DNA from 2 places in the Streptomyces violaceoruber genome. Region 2 is predicted to be linked to the other one. Evidence: riboswitches for the same ligand, from Rfam matches in the RefSeq annotation. Region 2 holds a riboswitch; the other holds the start of a gene.
What was found. Region 2 has a riboswitch for S-adenosylmethionine ahead of R2E43_RS27630 (aminotransferase class V-fold PLP-dependent enzyme). Riboswitches for the same ligand answer to the same signal wherever they lie in the genome.

Region 1 (11,339 bases), 2.4 Mb from region 2:
GCCCGCGACGACCGCCTCGGGTCCCCGCTCGCGGCCGGTCGCCCGGCGCGCCTGGTGCAGCAGCTCGCCCCCAGGCCCCGCCAGGGCGGCCTTCATCCCGGTGCCGCCCACATCGAGGGCGATGACATGTCTCACGGGGACAGTGTGGCCCGTACACCCGGGAGAGGTCTAGTCCACTGCGGTGGTGTAGACCTTAATCCGGTAAGCGAACGCGCGAACGAGCAGTCAGGGTTGGGGAACAGGGTGCAGCGGCGTAGGACAGGAACGATCGCGGTGGTGTCCGCACTGGGCATGACGGCGGTCCTCGGCGGCTGCGGTCTCACCGGCGACTCCGACGGGGTGACCCTGAAGCTCGTCGCCGCCGACTACGGCGACAGCAAGGACAACAGCTCCCGGAAGTACTGGGACGAGCTGGTCGAGTCCTACGAGGCCAAGAACCCCGACGTGCAGGTCGACGTCACCGTCTACTCCTGGAACGACGTCGACCGCAAGGTCCGCGAGATGGTCGAGGCGGGCGAGGCGCCCGACATGGCGCAGATCGGCGCCTACTCCGACTACGCGGACAAGGAACTGCTCTACCGGGCCGACGACGTGCTCTCCATCCCGGTCCAGGCCGACTTCGTCTCCCAGCTGGCCGCCGCCGGCCAGGTCAACGGCGTGCAGTACGGCCTGCCCTTCGCCGCCTCCACCCGCGTGCTCTTCTACAACAAGACCCTCTTCGACAAGGCCGGGGTCCAGCCGCCCAAGTCCTGGGACGACCTCGCCGAGGCCGCCGAGGCGCTTGAGGAGAAGGGCGTGAAGTACCCGTACGCCCTGCCGCTGGGCGCCGAGGAGGCGCAGGCCGAGACGATGCAGTGGATGCTCAGCGGCGAGGGCGGCTACACCGACGACGTCGGCACCTATTCCGTCGACTCCCCGCAGAACGTCACCACCTTCACCTGGCTGCGGGACGAGCTGGTCGGCAAGGGCCTCACCGGCCCCGTCGCCCCCGGCAAGCTCAACCGCGCCGACGCCTTCGCCGCCTTCGCGGCCGGCGACGTGGGCATGCTCAACGGGCACCCCTCGCTGATGAAGATGGCGTCCGACAAGGGCGTGAAGTACGGCATGGTGACCACCCCCGGCATCGACGGCGAGAGCAAGAACACCCTCGGGGTCTCCGACTGGATGACGGCCTTCAAGAAGAACGGCCACCGGGACGAGATCGGCGACTTCCTCGACTTCGTCTACAGCGAGGAGAACGTCCTCGACTTCTCCCGCGAGTACGACCTGCTGCCGGTGACCACCTCCGCCTCCCGGACCATGAGCACCGCGCCGGAGGACGAGAACCTCAAGCCGTTCCTGGACGAGCTGCTGCTCTCCGAGCTGTACCCGGTCGGCAAGACCTCCTGGGCCTCGGTCAGCGCGGACGTCAAGAAGCGCATCGGCCAGGCGGTCGCCACGGGCGCCAGCCCCAAGGAGGTCCTCGGCCAGATCCAGGCGACGGCGATGAAGGCGGGCAGCGCGGAGTAGCGGCCGCTGTCGGCGGTGGGCGTTACGGTGCCGTACATGGAACCGGGAGAGCTGGCCGAGCGGGAGCGGAGCATCCTCGCGCTGGAACGCCGGGGCTTCACCGGCCCCGGCGCCAAGGAGCGCGCCATCCGCGAGGAGCTGGGCCTGGCCCCCGTCCGCTACTACCAGCTCCTCAACGCCCTCCTCGACGACCCCCGCGCCCTGGCGGCCGACCCGGTGACGGTCAACCGCCTGCGCCGCGTACGGCAGTCGCGCCGCACTGAGCGCTGAGACCGCCCCGGCCCGCGCGAATCGCCGCGACCGCCCGCCCCGGCGTGGTCCCCGCACCGGACGCGTCACCGTGCCCGGGTGGGCCGGGGGCTCCGGCCCGGGAGGGGCCGTCCCGGGGCGACAAACCCGGCGACGCGGGCACGCCGGGAGCCGGTCGGCGGGGTCCCGCATTCCGGTCCGCGCGAAGCGCCGGGACCGCCCGCCCCGGCGGCGTCGCCGCACCGGACGCGTCACCGTGCCCGGGTGGGCCGGGGGCTCCGGCCCGGGAGGGGCCGCCCCGGACGACGGACCCGGCGGCGCGGGCACGCCGGTCGGCGGGGTGGGGCCCGCGGGCGACGCGTGAGTCCGGCCCCGGGGGGATAGGTTCGCGGTATGGGCAGCCACCAGGACTCCACCCGAGACGACTCCCCACAGCCCCTGCCGACGCCCGCGACGGCGGCCGGACGCGAAGGGCTCGACGCCCTCCTCGCCGACCCCGGCCGCGCGGTGGTCGCGCTTGACTTCGACGGCACGCTCGCCCCGATCGTGCCCGACCCCGACCGGGCCCGTGCCCACCCGGACGCCGTGCCGGCGCTCGCGGCCCTGGCCCCGAAGGTCGCCTCGATCGCGGTGATCACCGGGCGCCCCGCCGAGGTCGCCGTCCACCACGGCGGCTTCGCGGACGTCCCCGGCCTCGACCGCCTCGTGGTCCTCGGCCACTACGGTGCCGAGCGCTGGGACGCCGCCACCGGCACCCTGACCACGCCGGAACCGCACCCCGGCGTCGCCGCCGTCCGCGCCGAGCTGCCGGCCCTGCTGGAGCGGTCCGGTCCGGCGGCGCGGGGCACCTGGACGGAGGACAAGGGCCACGCGGTCGCCGTCCACACCCGCCGCGCCCCCGACCCGCAGGCCGCCTTCGACGCCCTGCGCGCCCCGCTCACCGGCCTGGCCTCCCGGCACGGCCTGATCGTCGAGCCGGGCCGCATGGTCCTGGAACTGCGCCCACCCGGCATGGACAAGGGCGCGGCGCTGCGGTCGTACGTCCACTCCCTCGACGCCGCCTCCGTCCTCTTCGCCGGCGACGACCTCGGGGACCTCCCGGCCTACGCGGCCGTCGACGTCCTGCGCACCGAGGGCACTCCGGGGCTGCTGGTCTGCAGCGGCAGCGACGAGGTGACGGAACTGAGGAAGCGCGCGGACGTCGAGGTGCCCGGCCCCGCCGGAGTGGTGGCCCTGCTGGCGGCCCTCGCGCACCGGCTGGCCTGAGACAACGTCACGGACGGTTCCCCCGCCTGTCACAGGCGTGTCCGGACACCGGGGACGGGGCAACCCGGTCCGCCGCCCCCGCTGTCTTGCACGGCGTAAAGCCTGCTCAGTGAGGCCCACGACCGTGGAGGAACCCGCCATGTCCGCTCGGAAGACCCCGATGCTCGCCCTCGCCGCCGTGGCCCTCGGCCTGGCACTGACCGCCTGCGGCGCCGGCGGCGACGGCGGGAACGGCGGTACCGACGACGGCGCCGCCCCCGCCGCGACCGCGACCGCGACGAGCACCGCACAGCCCCCCACCGCGGACGACGGGACCGCCACCGGCGGCGCGTCCTCGCAGCCCCCGGCGGAGTCGAAGCCGGACCAGGGGGCGGGGGAGAAGTGCACGGACCGGCTGGACTACGCCGGTGACCCGCGGTCGAACGCCGAGATCAACTCCATCGGCGCGGACACCGGCACCTGCCCCGAGCCGCAGCCGGGCACCCCGTCCTCCGGCACCCCGAAGGAAGACGGGGCCACGTGCACGGACCAGGTGAACTACGCCGGTGACCCGCGGCCGAACGCCGAGATCAACTCCATCGGCGAGGAGACCGGCACCTGCCCGCCGGTCCAGGACAAGTAGCCCGCGTCAGCCCCGCAGCGCCTCCAGCTGCTCCAGGAACCACCGGGCCGGGGGCAGCGCGGTGCCGGCGGCCGCCAGCCGCTTCGAGCGCTCGGCCCGGTCCCCCGCCGGCAGGCCGAGCGCCGCGTGCAGCGCGTCCGCCGTGCCCACCACGTCGTACGGGTTGACCACCACCGCGTCCTCGCCCAGCTCCTCGTACGCGCCCGCCTCCCGCGACAGCACCAGCGCGCACCCCGCGTCGGAGACGACCGGCACCTCCTTCGCGACCAGGTTCATCCCGTCCCGGACGGGGTTGACGAGCGCCACGTCCGCCAGCCGGTACGCCGCCAGCGACCGCGCGAAGTCGTCCTTGAGATTCAGCACGACCGGCGTCCACCCCGGCGTGCCGAACTCCTCGTTGACCGCGTTCGCGACCCGCTCCACCTCGGCCGTGTACTCCCGGTACACGGCGAGGTCCTGCCGCGAGGGGTAGGCGAACGCGACGTGCACGACCCGCTCGCGCCACTCCGGCCGCCCGGCCAGCAGCTCCCGGTAGGCCAGCAGACCGCGCACGATGTTCTTGGACAGCTCGGTGCGGTCCACCCGCACGATGGTGCGGCGGCCCTCCCCGATCTGCTCCCGCAGCTCCGCCATCCGCTCCTCGACGTCGGCCTCGTGCGAGCGCTTCCGCAGGAAGTCCCCGTCGGCGCCGAGCCCGTGCACGCCGATCTCCGTGCCGCCGAGCCCGCCCACCACGGCGTCGCAGCAGGCGGTGAACGCGTCGGCCCAGCGCCGGGTGAGGAAGCCGAGCCGGTCGGCGCCCAGCATCCCGCGCAGCACCTGCTCGGCGATGTCGTCCGGCAGCAGCCGGAAGTAGTCGAGCGGGGCCCAGGGCGTGTGCGAGAAGTGGCCGATGCGCAGATCCGGACGCAGCTCGCGCAGCATCCCGGGCACCAGCGTCAGGTGGTAGTCCTGCACGATCGCGACCGCGCCCTCGGCCGCCTCCTCGGCCAGCGCCTCGGCGAAGGCCCGGTTGTACGCCTCGTAGGAGGCCCACTGCCGCCGGAACTCCGCGTCGAAGACCGGTTCCAGGGGCGTCTGGTAGAGCATGTGGTGCACGAACCACAGCACCGAGTTGGCGATCCCGTTGTACGCGTCCGCGTGCACGTCGGCCGGCACGTCCAGCATCCGTACGCCGTCCTCGCCGACCCCGCGCCGCACCGCCTCGCGGTCCCCGTCGGACAGCGCCGAGCACACCCACAGCGCCCCCGCGTCGGGCCCGATGGCCGACAGTCCCGACACGAGCCCGCCACCGCCCCGTTTGGCGTGCAGTGACCCGTCCTCCCGCACCTCGTACGAGACCGGCCCCCGGTTGGAGGCGACCAGCACCTGAGCAGCACCGAAGCTTGAAGCCATACGCCTCAACCTAGCCCGGCCCCTCGCACCTCAAACGTGTCCCCGTGTCACCCCGACGGCGATTCGGTCACGGAGCTTGTGCGGGAAGTGTGAACGGGTTGAGGATATGCGGTGCACATTTCAACTTTCTGGGGGGTGGGCGCACCATGCCCATACGCACACGGCACCGGCGCACGAGCAGACTCGCGGGCACGGCGGCACTGATCGCGGCCTCCGCGCTGGCCCTGGCCGGCTGCGGGGACGGCGACGCGAGCACCACCGCGGACGAGGCCCCCGCGAGGGCCACCGCCTCCGCCACCGGCACGGCCACGCCGAGCGGCAGCCCCACTCCCGAGGCGTCCCCCAGCACCGAGACCCCGACTCCGACTCCCACCCCCACCGCCGTCACGCTGCCGGACCTCACCGGCGGCAGCATCGGGGCGGCCGTCAGCGCCGCCGAGAAGGCGCACGTCGGCTACACCGTGCGCCTCCAGGGCAGCGGGCAGCGGGCCTCCTCCTGGGGCAGCGGCGAGAAGATCTGCGAGCAGAGCGGCGGCTCCGGCGCCGTGACCTTCACCGTCCCCCGCGACGGCCGCGACTGCGCCGGGCGCCTGCTGCACACGCCGGAGCCGGCCCCCGAGCCGTCGAAGACCCGGGACAGCGGCACCGACGGAACCAGCGGCGGCACCGGGGGCGGCGGTACCGGCGCCTGCGAGCTGATGAGCCCCGCGGGCAACTGCTACGCCGACGGCCAGTTCTGCGCCAAGAAGCACCGGGGCCTGAGCACCCACGGCCGCGGCGGCGAGTACCTGACCTGTGAGCCGGACTCCGGCGGCAGGTGGCGCTGGTCGGACGGCGTCCCCGGCTGAGCCCCGTGCGCCGTTTCCGGGGCCTAGGCCACCTTCCGGGCCGCGTACTCGGCGATCTCCGTCATCGGCGGCCGTTCCTCGGTGTCCACGGCGTAGGTGCGCGGCTCGAAGCCGTCGACGCCCCGCTCGAACTGGGTGAGGGCCGGGCGCACCAGGTGGCCGCGGGCCAGCCGGAGCTGGGCGGTGCGGTAGATCGCCGCGGCCATCCGGCCCAGCGCCCGCCCGTCCTGGTGGCGGTGGACGCGGACGCCGACGTCGACCTGCGCGAGCGCGTCCAGGCCCACCAGGTGCAGGGCGTCGACCAGCATGCCCAGCTCGACGCCGTAGCCGACCGGGAAGGGGAGCCGTTCCAGCAGCGAGCGGCGGGCCGCGTACTCCCCGCCCAGCGGCTGGACGAAGCCGGCCAGCTGCGGCCAGTGCATGTTGAGCAGCGGGCGGGCCATCAGCTCCGTGACCCGGCCGCCCTGCCCGGCCGCCCCGGCCAGCGGGCGGTCGTACATGGCCTTGACGAGGTGCACGTCCGGATCGGTCAGCAGCGGGCCCACGATCCCGGAGACGAAGTCGGCGGAGAACTGGCGCAGGTCCGCGTCGACGAAGCAGACGATGTCCCCGCCGGTGACCAGCAGCGAACGCCACAGCACCTCGCCCTTGCCGGGCACGGCGGGGATGCGGGGCAGGATCGCGTCCCGGTGGACGACGCGCGCGCCGGCCGCCGCGGCCACCTCGGACGTGCGGTCGCTCGACCCGGAGTCCACGACCACGATCTCGTCGACGAGCGGGACCCCGAGCACCAGCTCCCGCCGGATCACCGAGACGATGTCGCCGACCGTCGCCTCCTCGTCCAGCGCGGGCAGCACCACGCTGACCGACTGCCCGGTGGCGTGCTTGGCGGACAGAAGGTGCTGGACCGGCCGGTCCGCGGCCGGCCAGGAGCGTGCGTCCAGCCAGCGCTCGACTTCTTCCAGCACGTCCCGTGGTCTCCTTCGTGATCCTTTGTGATCCATCTCGCGGTACGGACGACTATCTCAACCGTCCTGGCCTTCGGTTACAGTCTTGAACAACGCGCGGGACCATCGCATGCCGGGGTCGCCGCGTGCACCACCGCGAAACAACTTCATACCGCTCATCCAGAGGGGCAGAGGGATACGGCCCGATGAAGCCCCGGCAACCCTCCAGTCGGTTCTTGTCACACGGACGTGGCGAGGCTCCCGGCTAGGGAAGGTGCCAAATCCGTCTCACGGCGAGATGCGTCGTGAGGAAGATGAGGAGAAAGGGCCTCGCCTCCATGGCTGTGCAGACTGCCGAAACCTCCACGAACCCCACCGACGCCGCCGTCGACCTCGGCCCCGCCACCGCGCTGAGCTGCCGGGAGTGCGGCCACCGGGTCCCGCTCGGACCGGTCTTCGCCTGCGAAGAGTGTTTCGGCCCCCTCGAGATCGCCTACGACTTCTCGGACTACGACGCCGAAGAGCTGCGCAAGCGGATCGAAGCCGGCCCCGCGAACATCTGGCGCTACGCCCCCCTGCTGCCCGTCCCGGCCGACGTCGCGACCAAGCCGAACATCAACCCCGGCTGGACCAAGCTCGTCCAGGCCGACAACCTCGCCCGCGAGCTGGGCGTCACCGGCGGCCTGTACGTCAAGGACGACTCCGGCAACCCCACGCACTCCTTCAAGGACCGCGTCGTCGCCCAGGCCATCGAGGCCGCCCGCGCCTTCGGCTTCACCACCCTGTCCTGCTCCTCCACCGGCAACCTCGCCGGTGCCGTCGGCGCCGCCGCCGCCCGGGCCGGCTTCCGCTCCTGCGTGTTCATCCCGCACGACCTGGAGCAGGGCAAGGTCGTCATGGCCGCCGTCTACGGCGGTGAGCTGGTCGGCATCGAGGGCAACTACGACGACGTGAACCGCTTCTGCTCCGAGCTGATCGGCGACCCGGCCGGCGAGGGCTGGGGCTTCGTCAACGTCAACCTGCGGCCGTACTACGCCGAGGGTTCCAAGACCCTCGCCTACGAGATCTGCGAGCAGCTCGGCTGGCGGCTGCCCGACCAGATCGTCGTGCCGATCGCCTCCGGCTCCCAGCTGACGAAGATCGACAAAGGGCTCAAGGAGCTGATCGAGCTGGGTCTGGTCGAGGACCGGCCGTACAAGATCTTCGGCGCGCAGGCCGAGGGCTGCTCGCCGGTCTCCACGGCGTACAAGGCCGGGCACGACGTGGTCCGCCCGCAGAAGCCGAACACCATCGCCAAGTCGCTGGCCATCGGCAACCCCGCCGACGGCCCCTACGTCCTCGACATCGCCCGCCGCACCGGCGGCGCCGTGGAGGACGTGACCGACGAGCAGGTCGTGGACGCGATCAAGCTGCTCGCCCGTACCGAGGGCATCTTCGCGGAGACGGCGGGCGGCGTGACGGTCGGCGTCACCAGGAAGCTGATCGAGAACGGCGTCCTCGACCCCTCGCTCACCACCGTCGTCCTGAACACCGGCGACGGCCTGAAGACCCTCGACGCGGTGGCCGGCACCGGTCTCACCGCCACCATCCGCCCGAACCTGGACTCCTTCCGAGAGGCTGGCCTCGCATGAGCGTGACCGTTCGCATCCCGACCATCCTGCGCACCTACACCGGCGGCAAGGCCGAGGTGAGCGCCGACGGGGCCAACCTCGGGGAGGTCATCTCCGACCTGGAGAAGAACCACACCGGCATCGCCGCCCGCGTCCTGGACGACCAGGGCAAGCTGCGCCGCTTCGTCAACGTGTACGTCAACGACGACGACGTCCGCTTCGAGCAGGGCCTTCAGACGGCCACCCCGGACGGCGCGGGCGTCTCGATCATCCCGGCGGTCGCCGGCGGCTGATTCGCCGCGGATACACCTGGTAGTGCGTATTGCCCTCTCCGTGAGAGAAACGGAGGGGGCAATTCCATGTGGTTGAGCGCGGTAGAGTTGGGGAACGCGCTCCCGATCAACACAACGGGAACCGTTAATTCCTGCCGCCCGCCCGACAAGAAGCAGCCAAAGTGCGAGCGTATTTCGCGGCTTTTGTTCCCTTTGCGTGACCCGACTTGACCCGAATTCAGGCGAATTCTCGCCACATTCCGGACCGGGCGCGTCCAGATTTCTCGTCCGATTGACCTGTTGCAGACGGCAGTTGGACAGATACATTCAGCCGCGGTCGACGCGTTCCGGCGCACGCCCCCAGTCGTGAGGGGGCGAGGTCTGACCCGGGTCCGCGAAGTGCGGATCTGTGCAAGGGCCAGTAATAGGGGAGTTAGGCATGGCTCAGGGCACCGTCAAGTGGTTCAACGCGGAGAAGGGGTACGGCTTCATCGCGGTCGACGGTGGTGCGGATGTTTTCGTCCACTACAGCGCGATTCAGATGGACGGCTACCGCACCCTCGAAGAAGGCCAGCGGGTCGAGTTCGAGATCTCGCAGGGTCAGAAGGGCCCGCAGGCCGACATGGTTCGCCTCAGCGCCTGAGACGCGCGGCCACCGCAGCACCCGGTCTTCATCCGAAGGGCCCGTACCTCCAGGGGTACGGGCCCTTCGGCCTGCCCGGACGCCCGTCGTCCCGCTGTTCGCGGGTGGCTGACCGGACGGCCCGATCCCCGAGAGGCGCTTGCACTCGACCATGCCGAGTGCTAATCATTGGCGTTAGCACTCTGAAGGTGAGAGTGACAACGAAGGACCGGGTCGGTGAGGCCCGCAGGCCGGGTGGGGAAGGAACCACAAGGCCGGCGAGCCGTCCGTCGCGGGCGCGGGCGCGGTCCGAAGGAATCACCCCCAGTCCTGGAGGGACCACTTCACATGGCCAAGATCATCGCGTTCGACGAGGAGGCGCGGCGCGGCCTCGAGCGCGGCATGAACCAGCTCGCGGACGCCGTCAAGGTGACGCTCGGCCCCAAGGGCCGCAACGTCGTCCTCGAGAAGAAGTGGGGCGCCCCCACGATCACCAACGATGGTGTCTCCATCGCCAAGGAGATCGAGCTCGAGGACCCGTACGAGAAGATCGGCGCCGAGCTGGTCAAGGAAGTCGCCAAGAAGACGGACGACGTCGCCGGTGACGGTACGACCACCGCGACCGTTCTCGCCCAGGCCCTGGTCAAGGAAGGCCTGCGCAACGTCGCGGCCGGCGCCAACCCGATGGCCCTGAAGCGCGGTATCGAGAAGGCCGTCGAGGCCGTCTCCGCCGCCCTGCTCGAGCAGGCCAAGGACGTCGAGACCAAGGAGCAGATCGCCTCCACGGCCTCGATCTCCGCCGCCGACACCCAGATCGGCGAGCTCATCGCCGAGGCCATGGACAAGGTCGGCAAGGAAGGCGTCATCACCGTCGAGGAGTCCCAGACCTTCGGTCTGGAGCTGGAGCTCACCGAGGGTATGCGCTTCGACAAGGGCTACATCTCGGCGTACTTCGCCACCGACATGGAGCGTATGGAGGCGTCGCTCGACGACCCGTACATCCTGATCGCCAACTCCAAGATCGGCAACGTCAAGGACCTGCTGCCGCTCCTGGAGAAGGTCATGCAGTCGGGCAAGCCGCTGCTGATCATCGCCGAGGACGTCGAGGGCGAGGCCCTGTCGACCCTGGTCGTCAACAAGATCCGCGGCACCTTCAAGTCCGTCGCCGTCAAGGCTCCGGGCTTCGGCGACCGCCGCAAGGCCATGCTCGGCGACATCGCCATCCTCACGGGCGGCGAGGTCATCTCCGAGGAGGTCGGCCTCAAGCTCGAGAACGCCACGCTGGACCTGCTGGGCAGCGCGCGCAAGGTCGTCATCACCAAGGACGAGACCACGATCGTGGACGGCGCCGGTTCGGCCGACCAGGTTCAGGGCCGCGTCAACCAGATCCGCGCCGAGATCGAGAACAGCGACTCGGACTACGACCGCGAGAAGCTCCAGGAGCGCCTGGCGAAGCTGGCCGGCGGCGTGGCCGTCATCAAGGCCGGTGCCGCCACCGAGGTCGAGCTCAAGGAGCGCAAGCACCGCATCGAGGACGCCGTTCGCAACGCGAAGGCGGCCGTCGAGGAGGGCATCGTCGCCGGTGGTGGCGTGGCCCTGCTCCAGGCCTCCCAGGTCTTCGAGAAGCTGGAGCTGACGGGTGACGAGGCGACCGGCGCCAACGCCGTGAAGCTCGCCCTGGAGGCCCCGCTGAAGCAGATCGCCGTCAACGGCGGTCTCGAGGGCGGCGTCGTCGTGGAGAAGGTCCGCAACCTGACCGTCGGCCACGGCCTGAACGCCGCCACCGGTGAGTACGTCGACATGATCGCCGAAGGCATCATCGACCCGGCGAAGGTGACCCGCTCTGCCCTGCAGAACGCCGCCTCCATCGCCGCGCTGTTCCTCACCACCGAGGCCGTCATCGCCGACAAGCCCGAGAAGGCCGCTCCGGCGGGCGCCCCGGGCGGCATGCCGGGCGGTGACATGGACTTCTGATCGACCGGCTCCGGTTGATCGATCG
Region 2 (11,339 bases):
GGTGGACGACCCGTGGGGCTACGGCCGTTCGCTGGAGTGGGCGACCTCCTGCCCGCCGCCGCGGCACAACTTCCTCACGCTGCCGCGCATCCGCAGTGAATCCCCCGCCTTCGACCTGCACCACCCCGAGATCTCCGCGATCGACCAGCTGGAGAACGTCGGCCACGGTGAGAAGGCCCTCGCCGGCGGCAAGGAGGCCGGGAAGTGAAGATCCAGGGCAAGATGTTCATCTGGTTGAGCGTCTTCATCCTCGCCGTGGCGGTTGTCTACGGCTACTGGTCCAAGGAGCCGGCCGGTACCACGGCGCTCTTCCTGGCCTTCGGCCTGGCCATCATGATCGGCTTCTACCTCGCCTTCACGGCGCGGCGGGTCGACGCGGGTGCGCAGGACGACATGGAGGCGGACGTCGCGGACGAGGCCGGCGAGGTCGGGTTCTTCAGCCCGCACAGCTGGCAGCCGCTGTCCCTCGCCGTCGGCGGCGCCCTCGCCTTCCTGGGCATCGCCGTCGGCTGGTGGGTCATGTACTTCTCGGCACCGATCCTCATGGTGGGCCTGTTCGGCTGGGTCTTCGAGTACTACCGCGGTGAGAACCGCACCCAGTAGCGCGCGGACCCAGTAGCACGCGTCGAGCACGAAGGGGCCCGGACACTCCGCCAGGAGCGTCCGGGCCCCTTCGTCTGCCGTACGGCCGCTCACCCTTCCGGCTTACCCACCGCGCCGCCGCTGACGTCTCTCCCTAGCGTGAGGCCATGAGCAACACGGTTCACTTCCAGGCGCGGGGGCGTACGGTCGTCGGCTGCACCCTGCTGGTGATCGCCCTCGGCGCGAGCGTCACCGCCTGCCTCGGCGACGACGACAACCCGCTGTCGGCCACGCCCTACGACGCGGCCGGCCAGATCTCCTTCAACGGCCCCACGGAGGCCGGGAAGAAGGCCGACCCGGACAAACCCCTGGAGGTGGTCGCCGAGGGCGCCGACGGGCGCATCACGGACGTCACGGCCATGGACGCGGCCGGACGCCACGTCGCGGGCGAGCTGTCCGCCGACGGCGCCCGCTGGCACAGCACCTCGCCGCTGGCGGCCAACGCCAGCTACACGGTGCGGGTCAGCACCGAGGACGGCGACGGCGCGCCCGGCCGCAAGGTGCTCACCTTCGAGACCGGCAAGCCCGGCGCGAAGAAGACCCTGGACGTCGCCTTCGGGCCCAAGGCGGGCGCGTACGGCGTCGGGCAGCCCATCACGGCGGAGCTGAGCCAGCCGGTCCGGGACCCGGCGCAGCGGGCCATAGTGGAGCGCGCCCTGAAGGTCGACTCCACGCCCGCCGTGCGGGGCGCCTGGTACTGGGTGGACGACAAGAAGCTCCACTACCGGCCCGAGGAGTACTGGCCCGCCCACGCCACCGTCAAGGTCCACAGCACCCTGGACGGCATCAAGATCGGCGACCGGATGTGGGGCGGCAAGGCCAAGCCCCTGAAGATCACCACGGACGACCGGGTGGTGGCCGTCACCGACGCCGCCGCGCACACCCTGACGGTCTACCAGGACGGCGAGGCGATCCGGGAGATCCCGGTCACCACCGGCAAGCCCGGCTTCGAGACCCGCAACGGCGTCAAGGTCGTCCTCGGCAAGGAATCCTTCGTACGCATGCGCAGCAGCACCGTCGGCATCGCCGAGGGCTCCTCGGAGGCGTACGACCTGCCGGTCTACTGGGCCACCCGGGTGACCTGGAGCGGCGAGTACGTGCACGCCGCCCCCTGGTCCGTCGGCTCCCAGGGCATCGCCAACGTCAGCCACGGCTGCGTCGGCATGAGCACCGACAGCGCGGAGTGGTTCTTCAACACGGTCCAGGAGGGCGACCTCGTCGAGGTCGTCAACTCCGGCGGCGAAACGATGGAACCCTTCGGCAACGGCTTCGGCGACTGGAACATGGACTGGACCAAATGGCGCACGGGCAGCGCCCTGACGGGCACCGCGGGCGCGTCGGACAATCAGGAGACGGCAAGGCTGCGACCGACGGCGGTGTAGCGCCCCGAAAGGGGCGCGGGGCCGCACCGATGTGCGGCTCCGCCGCGTGAGCGCGAGCAACCCCCACCGGCCGGCAGCCGCCGAACGACGTCGAGAGCCGAGCTCTCAGGCGCTCTGCAGCCGCTTCTCCCGCAGCAGCGCGGCCAGCGCGGACGCGAACTCCACCGGCTCCACCGGCAGCGTCACAGCCGCCTCCGCGCGGCTCCACGTGGCCAGCCACGCGTCCTGCGGCCGGGCGATGAGCAGCAGCACCGGCGGGCACTGGAAGACCTCGTCCTTGATCTGGCGGCACATGCCCATGCCGCCCATGGGCACGGCCTCGCCGTCCAGGACGCAGACGTCGATCCCGCCCCGGTCCAGCTCCTTGAGCACGGCGGCCGGGGTGGCGCACTCCACGAACTCGACCACGGGCACGTCCGGAGCCGGCCGGCGGCCGGTCGCGAGCCGCACCTGTTCGCGGGTGTTGGAGTCGTCGCTGTAGACCAGCACCGTGGCGGTCGCCTGCATGCTTCCTCCGATACGCGGTGAGACCGGTGAAGGCTGTCGTAGCCCGTTGGGGCGGATGCTACTCCCTCGAACGTCCCGTCAGCACTGGTTCGGACAGGCCTTCGACAGGCCTCCGACGGGCCGTTCGATGGGCCATCCGGGCCGTACAAGCAGGGGGAACACACCGAACGGCACCCCCCGGGGTGAGGGCGGGATAAGCGACCGACATAATGTCGGTCGTGGCGACAGCAACGACAGTAGAAACCGGGCACGCGCACCCGTCGGTCAACCGGCCGAACCTCACCAGCGTCGGAACCATCATCTGGTTGAGTTCCGAGCTGATGTTCTTCGCGGCCCTCTTCGCGATGTACTTCACCCTGCGATCGGTGACCGGCCCGGACTTCTGGTCCGAGAAGGCCGACGCGCTGAACATCCCGTTCTCCGCGACGAACACCACGATCCTGGTGCTCTCCTCCCTCACCTGTCAGCTCGGCGTGTTCGCGGCCGAGCGCGGTGACGTGAAGAAGCTCCGGATGTGGTTCATCGTCACCTTCGTGATGGGTGCGATCTTCATCGGCGGTCAGGTGTTCGAGTACACCGAGCTGGTCAAGCACGAGGGCATCTCGCTCTCGTCCGACCCGTACGGCTCGGCGTTCTACCTGACCACCGGCTTCCACGGACTGCACGTGACGGGCGGACTGATCGCCTTCCTGCTGGTCCTCGGCCGCACCTACGCGGCCCGGAGGTTCACCCACGAGCAGGCGACCGCCGCCATCGTCGTGTCCTACTACTGGCACTTCGTCGATGTCGTCTGGATCGGCCTGTTCGCCACGATCTACCTGATCAAGTAGTCGCGGCGCGCACCCGCGCAACACCAGAAGCATCGACAGCATCGACGCAGAAGATCCTGACACCGGGGTAATCCGTGAAAAAGCTCTCCGCACGACGACGCCATCCGCTGGCGGCCCTCGTCGTCCTACTCCTCGCGCTGGCATGCACAGGGGGGCTGTACGCCGCGTTCGCACCCGCGAGCAAGGCGCAGGCCGATGAATCCGCCCAGTCCCTCGCCATCGACGAGGGCAAGAAGCTCTACGCCGTCGGCTGTGCCAGTTGCCACGGCACCGGAGGGCAGGGCACCAGTGACGGTCCGAGCCTGGTCGGCGTAGGCGCCGCGGCCGTCGACTTCCAGGTGGGCACCGGCCGCATGCCGGCCCAGCAGCCCGGCGCGCAGGTCCCGAAGAAGAAGGTCATCTACTCCCAGGCGGAGATCGACCAGCTCGCGGCGTACATCGCGTCGCTGGGCGCCGGTCCGGCGATCCCCTCGGAGGAGAAGTACGGCCCCGAGGGCGCGGACATCGCCAAGGGTGGTGAGCTGTTCCGCACCAACTGCGCGCAGTGCCACAACTTCACCGGCAAGGGCGGCGCCCTGACGCACGGCAAGTACGCGCCGAGCCTCGAGGGTGTCGACCCGAAGCACATCTACGAGGCCATGCAGACCGGCCCGCAGAACATGCCCTCCTTCCCCGACACCACGCTGTCGGAGCAGAACAAGAAGGACATCATCGCCTACCTGGACGCGGTCAACGGTGACGACACCGAGAGCCCCGGTGGTCTCAGCCTCGGCGGACTCGGCCCGGTCAGTGAGGGTCTGTTCGCCTGGGTGTTCGGACTGGGCGCGCTGATCGCCGTCGCCGTCTGGGTCGCCGCTCGGACCGCAAAGGCCAAGAAGTCATGAGTAGCCAAGACATTCCAGAAGAGAACCTGCCGGCAGAGCAGGACCGCCCGCACGGCGCGGCCGCCCGGCCCGCGGACGAGACCAACCCGTTCGCCGACCCGGGTCTGCCGCCCCACGAGCCGCGGGTCCAGGACGTCGACGAGCGGGCCGCCAAGCGGTCCGAGCGCACGGTCGCCCTGCTGTTCACGCTGTCGATGCTGGCCACCATCGCCTTCATCGCCGCCTTCGTGGCGATCGACGTCGATAAGTCGGTCTACATCTTCCCGCTCGGTCACATCAGTGCGCTGAACTTCGCGCTCGGCATGACGCTCGGCGTCGCGCTGTTCGCCATCGGCGCGGGCGCGGTCCACTGGGCCCGCACCCTGATGTCCGACGAGGAGGTCGCCGACGAGCGTCACCCGATCGAGGCGTCCCCCGAGGTCCGTGCCAAGGTCCACGCGGACTTCAAGCAGGGTGCCAAGGAGTCCGTGATCGGGCGCCGCAAGCTGATCCGCAACACGATGCTGGGCGCGCTCACCCTGGTGCCGCTCTCCGGCGTCGTCCTGCTGCGCGACCTCGGTCCGCTGCCCGGGACCAAGCTCCGCCACACCCTGTGGTCCAAGGGCAAGCTCCTCGTCAACATGAACACCAACGAGCCGCTGCGTCCCTCCGACGTCGCGGTGGGCTCGCTCACCTTCGCCATGCCCGAGGGCCTGGAGGAGCACGACGAGGACTTCCAGAACGAGATCGCCAAGGCCGCCCTGATGATCATCCGGCTGGAGCCGGACTCCATCAAGGACAAGCGCGAGCTCGAGTGGTCGCACGAGGGCATCGTGGCGTACTCGAAGATCTGCACCCACGTCGGTTGCCCGATCTCCCTGTACGAGCAGCAGACGCACCACGCGCTCTGCCCCTGCCACCAGTCCACCTTCGACCTTGCCGACGGTGCCCGGGTCATCTTCGGTCCCGCCGGTCACGCCCTGCCGCAGCTGCGCATCGGCGTGAACGACGAGGGTTACCTCGAAGCGCTCGGCGACTTCGAGGAGCCCGTCGGTCCTGCTTACTGGGAGCGCGGATGAGTACTGCAGCAAACGAACCGTCCCGCTCGCGCGGGAAGGCACCGGCCGGCGAGCGCGTCGCCGACTGGGCCGACGGCCGGCTGGGGATCTACTCCCTGGCCAAGGCCAACATGCGCAAGATCTTCCCCGACCACTGGTCGTTCATGCTGGGTGAGGTCTGCCTCTACAGCTTCATCATCATCATCCTCACGGGTGTGTACCTGACGCTGTTCTTCCACCCGTCGATGGCCGAGGTCGAGTACCACGGCTCGTACGTGCCGCTGCAGGGCCAGATGATGAGTGAGGCCTACGCCTCCACTCTGGACATCAGCTTCGACGTCCGCGGCGGTCTGCTGATCCGGCAGATCCACCACTGGGCCGCGCTGATCTTCCTGGCCGGCATGTTCGTGCACATGATGCGCGTCTTCTTCACCGGCGCGTTCCGCAAGCCGCGCGAGGTCAACTGGCTGTTCGGCTTCCTGCTGCTCGTCCTCGGCATGTTCACCGGCTTCACCGGTTACTCGCTCCCGGACGACCTGCTCTCGGGCACCGGTATCCGCTTCATGGAGGGCGCGATCCTGTCCGTGCCGATCGTCGGCACGTACATCTCGTTCTTCCTGTTCGGCGGCGAGTTCCCCGGCCACGACTTCGTGTCCCGGTTCTACTCGATCCACATCCTGCTGCTGCCGGGCATCATGCTCGGGCTGCTGGTGGGCCACCTGATCCTGGTCTTCTACCACAAGCACACGCAGTTCGCGGGTCCCGGCAAGACCAACAAGAACGTCGTCGGCATGCCGCTGCTGCCGGTGTACACGGCGAAGGCCGGAGGCTTCTTCTTCCTGGTCTTCGGTGTGATCTCCGTCGTGTCGGCCATCGCCACGATCAACCCGATCTGGGCCATCGGGCCCTACCGGCCCGACCAGGTCTCCACCGGCGCCCAGCCGGACTGGTACATGGGCTTCTCCGAGGGCCTGATCCGGGTGATGCCCGGCTGGGAGATCAACGCCTGGGGTCACACACTCGTCCTGGGCGTGTTCGTCCCGCTGCTGATCTTCCCGCTGGTCCTGGCGGCGATCGCGGTCTACCCGTTCATCGAGTCCTGGGTCACCGGCGACAAGCGCGAGCACCACATCCTGGACCGCCCGCGCAACGCCCCGACCCGTACGGCCTTCGGTGTCGCCTGGCTGACCGTCTACTTCGTGCTGCTGATCGGTGGCGGCAACGACCTGTGGGCCACCCACTTCCACCTGTCGATCAACGCGATCACCTGGTTCGTCCGCATCGCGTTCTTCGTCGGACCGGTCGTCGCCTTCATCGCCACCAAGCGGATCTGCCTCGGCCTCCAGCGCCGGGACAAGGACAAGGTGCTGCACGGACGCGAGTCCGGCATCATCAAGCGCCTGCCGCACGGTGAGTTCATCGAGGTGCACGAGCCGCTCAGCCAGGAGCAGCTGCACACGCTCACGGCGCACGAGCAGTACCAGCCGGCGGAGATCGGCCCGACGGTCGACGAGAACGGCGTCGAGCGCAAGGTGAGCGGCACGCAGAAGCTCCGTGCCAAGCTCAGCGAGTCGTACTACGGCGAGGAGTCGCAGATTCCGAAGCCGACCGTCGAGGAGTACAAGGAGATCACGAGCGGCCACGGCCACCACTGACCCTCCAGCGTCGCCACACCACGGTCGAAGGGCCCCGTTCCGTTCTGCGGACGGGGCCCTTCGCCGTGTCCGGGGCTGGATAGGGTGGGAGCACGATCCCCGTCGACGACCCACACGATTCAGGAGCGGCTATGAGCGCTGTGACCCCCGCTGGAGGCGACACCACGGCGGACCGCTCCTGGCCCGCCCTGCTGAACGGACTGCTGGACGGCCGCGACCTGAGCGCGGACGACACCGCCTGGGCGCTGGACGTGATCATGCGCGGCGAGGCGACCGACGTGCAGATCGCCGGGTTCGCGGTGGGCCTGCGGTTCAAGGGGGAGACGGTCGAGGAGATCTCCGGACTGGTCCGCACCATGTACGAACACGCCAACGTGATCGAGGTGCCGGGGAAGACCGTCGACATCGTCGGCACCGGCGGCGACGGCGCCAAGACGGTCAACATCTCCACCATGTCGGCGATCGTCCTGGCCGGCACGGGGGCGAAGGTCGTCAAGCACGGCAACCGGGCCGCCTCCTCGGCGTCCGGGGCCTCCGACGTCCTGGAGAAGCTCGGGGTCAACCTGGAGCTGACGCCGCAGCGGGTGGCGGAGGTCGCCGAGGAAGCCGGCATCACCTTCTGCTTCGCCGTGAAGTTCCACCCGGCGCTGCGCCACGTGGCGACGGCCCGCGGTCAGCTCGGCATCCGTACGGTGTTCAACTTCCTGGGTCCGCTGACCAACCCCGCCCGGGTGAAGGCCCAGGCGGTCGGGGTCGCCCACGCCCGGATGGCGCCGATCGTCGCCGGTGTCTTCGCCGAGCGCGGCCACTCGTCCCTGGTCTTCCGCGGCGACGACGGACTCGACGAGCTGACCACGACCTCCACCTCCCGGGTCTGGGTCGTGCGCGACGGCCGGGTGACCGAGGAGACCTTCGACCCGCGCGACGTCGGCATCGAGCTGGTGCCGGTCGAGGCGCTGCGCGGGGCCGACGCCTCCTACAACGCCGACGTCGCCCGCCGCCTGCTGGCCGGCGAGAAGGGTCCGGTGCGGGACGCGGTCCTGCTGAACTCGGCGGCGGCCCTGGAGGCCCTGGAGCCCGGCGAGGGGGCGCTGGCCGAGCGGCTGCGGGCCGGGATGGACCGGGCGGCCGAGGCGATCGACTCCGGGGCGGCCCGGCGGGTGCTGGAGCGCTGGGTGGCCGTCAGCAACGCCTGAGCGGCAGTACGGCAGGCAGTACATGTGACGTGCGTCCCGCGATCCGGACCCGGGTTGCGGGACGCCGATCATTTCCCCTAGGTTTTTCGACAGGTCATGAGTGACAGTCATGAGGCCCCGGCCGACTGTCCGGCAACCCTCCGTCCGTGGCGGGGTGCCCCGGGTGAAGACCAGGTCGTGGACAGCAAGGTCCACGGCAAGCGCGGACCCCTCGCACGCTTCCAAGAGTGTGGGTCCAGGGGTCCTGGGTCGTCCGAGGGAGTCTCCCGTGAACCAGCGAATGCGATAGGGCCGGTCCGTAGGACAGGCCCTTGGCCGCAGAGCCCCGCCTCCGCACACCCCTTTTCTTCTCTTTCACAGCGCCCTGCCGCGCGCTGGTCCTCACGGGAGTCCGCCATGTCCGTACCCACCGCTGTCGCCACCCCGCTGCCCGTCCTCGGCCGGGACGTCACCGTGCCGCTCGTCACCGGCGGTCAGGTCGCCTACGCCGCGCTCGACTACGCCGCCAGCGCGCCCGCGCTCCAGCGGGTCTGGGACGACGTGGCCGCCTACGCCCCGTACTACGGCAGCGTCCACCGGGGCGCCGGGTACCTCTCGCAGCTGTCGACCGACCTGTTCGAGAACGCCCGCGGGACCGTCGCCGGGTTCCTCGGCTGCCGGGACGACGACCAGGTCGTCTTCACCCGGTCCACCACCGACTCCCTGAACCTGCTCGCCGCCGCGCTGCCCGCCCACTGCCGGGTCTTCGTCTTCGAGACCGAGCACCACGCCTCGCTGCTGCCCTGGCGGGCTGCGGACGTGACCTACCTGGACGCCCCGCGCACCCCCGCCGAGGCCGTCGAGACCCTGGAGCGGGCCCTCGCCGCCCGCGAGCCGTACGGGCCCGCCCTGGTCTGCGTCACCGGCGCCTCCAACGTCACCGGCGAGCTGTGGCCGGTGCGGGAGCTGGCCGCCGCCGCGCACGCGCACGGTGCCCGGATCGTGCTGGACGCCGCCCAGCTCGCCCCGCACCACCCGGTGAGCGTGCGCGACCTGGACGTGGACTGGGTCGCCTTCTCCGGGCACAAGCTGTACGCGCCCTTCGGCTCCGGCGTGCTGGCCGGCCGCGCCGACTGGCTGCGCGAGGCGGAGCCGTACCTGGCCGGCGGCGGCGCCAGCCGCAGCGTCTCCCGGCGCGCGGACGGCGGCGTGGACGTGCGGTGGCACGACAGCGCCGCCCGGCACGAGGCCGGGTCGCCCAACGTCATCGGCGCCTACGCGATCGCCGCCGCCTGCAAGGCGCTCACCGAGGCCGGATTCGACTCGCTGGTCGCCCGCGAGGAGTACCTGATCCGGAAGGTGCGCGAGGGCCTCGCCGAGGTGCCCGAGGTGCGCGTCCTGTCCCTCTTCGGCGACGACGCGCCGCGCGTCGGGGTGCTCTCCTTCGTCGTCGAGGGCTGGAACAGCTCGCACTTCGCCGCCGCGCTCTCCGCCGAGTACGGCATCGGCGTGCGCGACGGCCTGTTCTGCGCCCACCCGCTGGTGCGCACCCTGCTCGGCAGCGACCCGCAGACGCAGGGCGAGTGCGGCGCGCCCGAGGCGGCACCCGGCGAGAAGTCCCTCAACGCCATCCGCGTCAGCTTCGGCGCGGGCACCCCGGACGAGCACGTGGAGCGGTTCGTGAGCGCCGTCCGGGAGCTGGTGAGCGACGGCGCCCGCTGGAACTACCGCACCGAGGACGGCCGCTGCGTGCCCGACCCGGCGTCCGGCGACACGGCGTCCGGCGACCACGCGTCCGGCGACCCGGCGTCCCGCGGGACGGCACCGGTGACCGGCACCGCCGCCTGAGCCGTTCCGGCCGGCAACCGGGCCCCCAGCAGCACCATCCGCAGCGCCCGTTCCGTGGCGTCCGTGAGGAGCTCGGAGGCGCGCAGCAACGCGTCCGCCAGGGCCATCGGCGCCGGCATGATCCCGTGGCAGGCGTCCACCCCCGGCACGTCGTGCGCGCCCTCGCCGAGGGTGCCCGCCAGGGCGAGGACGGGCCTGCCGGAGAGCTTGGCGCGCCGGGCCACCTCGGCCGGGACCTTGCCGCGCGGCGTCTGGTGGTCCAGGGCGCCCTCGGCGGTGAGCACCAGGTCGGCCCGGGCGAGCCGGGCGTCCAGGTCGAGGTGGCCGAGGAGCACGTCGAAGCGGGGCAGCAGCCGGGCCCCGACGGCGGCGAGCCCCGCGCCGAGACCGCCGGAGGCGCCGGTGCCGGACCCCGTCCGCAGGTCGGTGCCGACGACGCCGAGGTCGCGGGTGAGGACGCGCGCCCAGTTCTCCAGCCCGGCCGACAACTCCTCGACCTGCGCGGGCGTCGCCCCCTTCTGCGGGCCGAACACCCGGGCCACGCCCCGTTCGCCGCACAGCACGTTGTACGGGTTGCAGGCGACGAGCAGCTCGGTGTCCTTCAGCCGGGCGTCGAGACCGGACGGATCGATGCGGACGAGGCGGTCCAGCTCCCGTCCGCCGGGGCCGAGTTCGAAGCCGTCCGCGTCCAGCAGCCGGGCCCCGAGCGCCTGGAGCGCGCCCGCGCCCCCGTCGGACGTCCCCGAGTCGCCGCAGCCGACCAGCACGCGCCGCACCCCGGTGCCGAGAGCGGCGCGGATCAGCTCGCCGACGCCGTACGTGGTGGTGGCGCCGGGGTCACGCAGAGCGCGGGGGACCAGGGACAGGCCCGCGACGGCCGCCATCTCCACCACCGCCGTGTCCCCGGTGCCGAGCAGCGCGAAGTGGGTGCCGACCCGGTCGCCGACCGGACCGGTGGCGGCCAGCGCCACCAGCCGCCCGCCGGTCGCCGACGCCAGCGCGACGGCGGTGCCCTCGCCGCCGTCCACGAGCGGGATCCGGTCGATCTCGGCGTCCGGCAGCACCCGGCGGACGCCCGCCGCGATGGCGTCGGCGGCGGCGCGGGCGGACAGGGACTCCTTGAATCCGCTGGGGGCCACGACCACTCGGTTCAGCACGGGGGACGGATGAGACATGGTGGGCTCCTTCAGCGGGTCACGGGCACGCCGAGCAGCGGCCAGACCGCGGCGGCGAAGAACAGCACGAGCAGGGCGGTCAGCGGCGCCAGCACGGCGGACAGCCGCAGCAGGTCGCGCGGGGTGTAGGTGGGGACGCCGGGCACGTCGGAGAAGAGCGTGACCGGCTTGGCGGAGGCCGGGAGCGTGTGGCAGAACCCGGCC

Region 1: linked by a shared signal. The riboswitch ahead of thrC (threonine synthase) and the one ahead of R2E43_RS27630 (aminotransferase class V-fold PLP-dependent enzyme) in region 2 are both predicted to bind S-adenosylmethionine.

The regions. Positions count from the first base shown of each region.
Region 1 covers NZ_CP137734.1:3,810,210-3,821,548, reverse strand. Annotated here, with positions in the region: gene R2E43_RS16970 (ROK family protein) at 1-135, opposite strand, end outside; gene R2E43_RS16965 (extracellular solute-binding protein) at 244-1,509, shown strand; gene R2E43_RS16960 (DUF3263 domain-containing protein) at 1,546-1,779, shown strand; gene otsB (trehalose-phosphatase) at 2,152-3,024, shown strand; gene R2E43_RS16950 (hypothetical protein) at 3,164-3,646, shown strand; gene R2E43_RS16945 (alpha,alpha-trehalose-phosphate synthase (UDP-forming)) at 3,653-5,041, opposite strand; gene R2E43_RS16940 (hypothetical protein) at 5,188-5,889, shown strand; gene R2E43_RS16935 (glucosyl-3-phosphoglycerate synthase) at 5,913-6,857, opposite strand; SAM riboswitch class I at 7,010-7,157, shown strand; gene thrC (threonine synthase) at 7,175-8,467, shown strand; gene R2E43_RS16925 (MoaD/ThiS family protein) at 8,464-8,739, shown strand; gene R2E43_RS16920 (cold-shock protein) at 9,158-9,361, shown strand; gene groL (chaperonin GroEL) at 9,689-11,314, shown strand.
Region 2 covers NZ_CP137734.1:6,177,317-6,188,655, forward strand. Annotated here, with positions in the region: gene ctaD (aa3-type cytochrome oxidase subunit I) at 1-208, shown strand, start outside; gene R2E43_RS27590 (cytochrome c oxidase subunit 4) at 205-603, shown strand; gene R2E43_RS27595 (L,D-transpeptidase) at 750-2,024, shown strand; gene R2E43_RS27600 (response regulator) at 2,130-2,531, opposite strand; gene ctaE (aa3-type cytochrome oxidase subunit III) at 2,741-3,361, shown strand; gene qcrC (cytochrome bc1 complex diheme cytochrome c subunit) at 3,436-4,245, shown strand; gene qcrA (cytochrome bc1 complex Rieske iron-sulfur subunit) at 4,242-5,303, shown strand; gene qcrB (cytochrome bc1 complex cytochrome b subunit) at 5,300-6,937, shown strand; gene trpD (anthranilate phosphoribosyltransferase) at 7,069-8,133, shown strand; SAM riboswitch class IV at 8,226-8,342, shown strand; gene R2E43_RS27630 (aminotransferase class V-fold PLP-dependent enzyme) at 8,530-9,960, shown strand; partial or broken gene R2E43_RS27635 (glycerate kinase) at 10,050-11,135, opposite strand; gene R2E43_RS27640 (SLC13 family permease) at 11,147-11,339, opposite strand, start outside.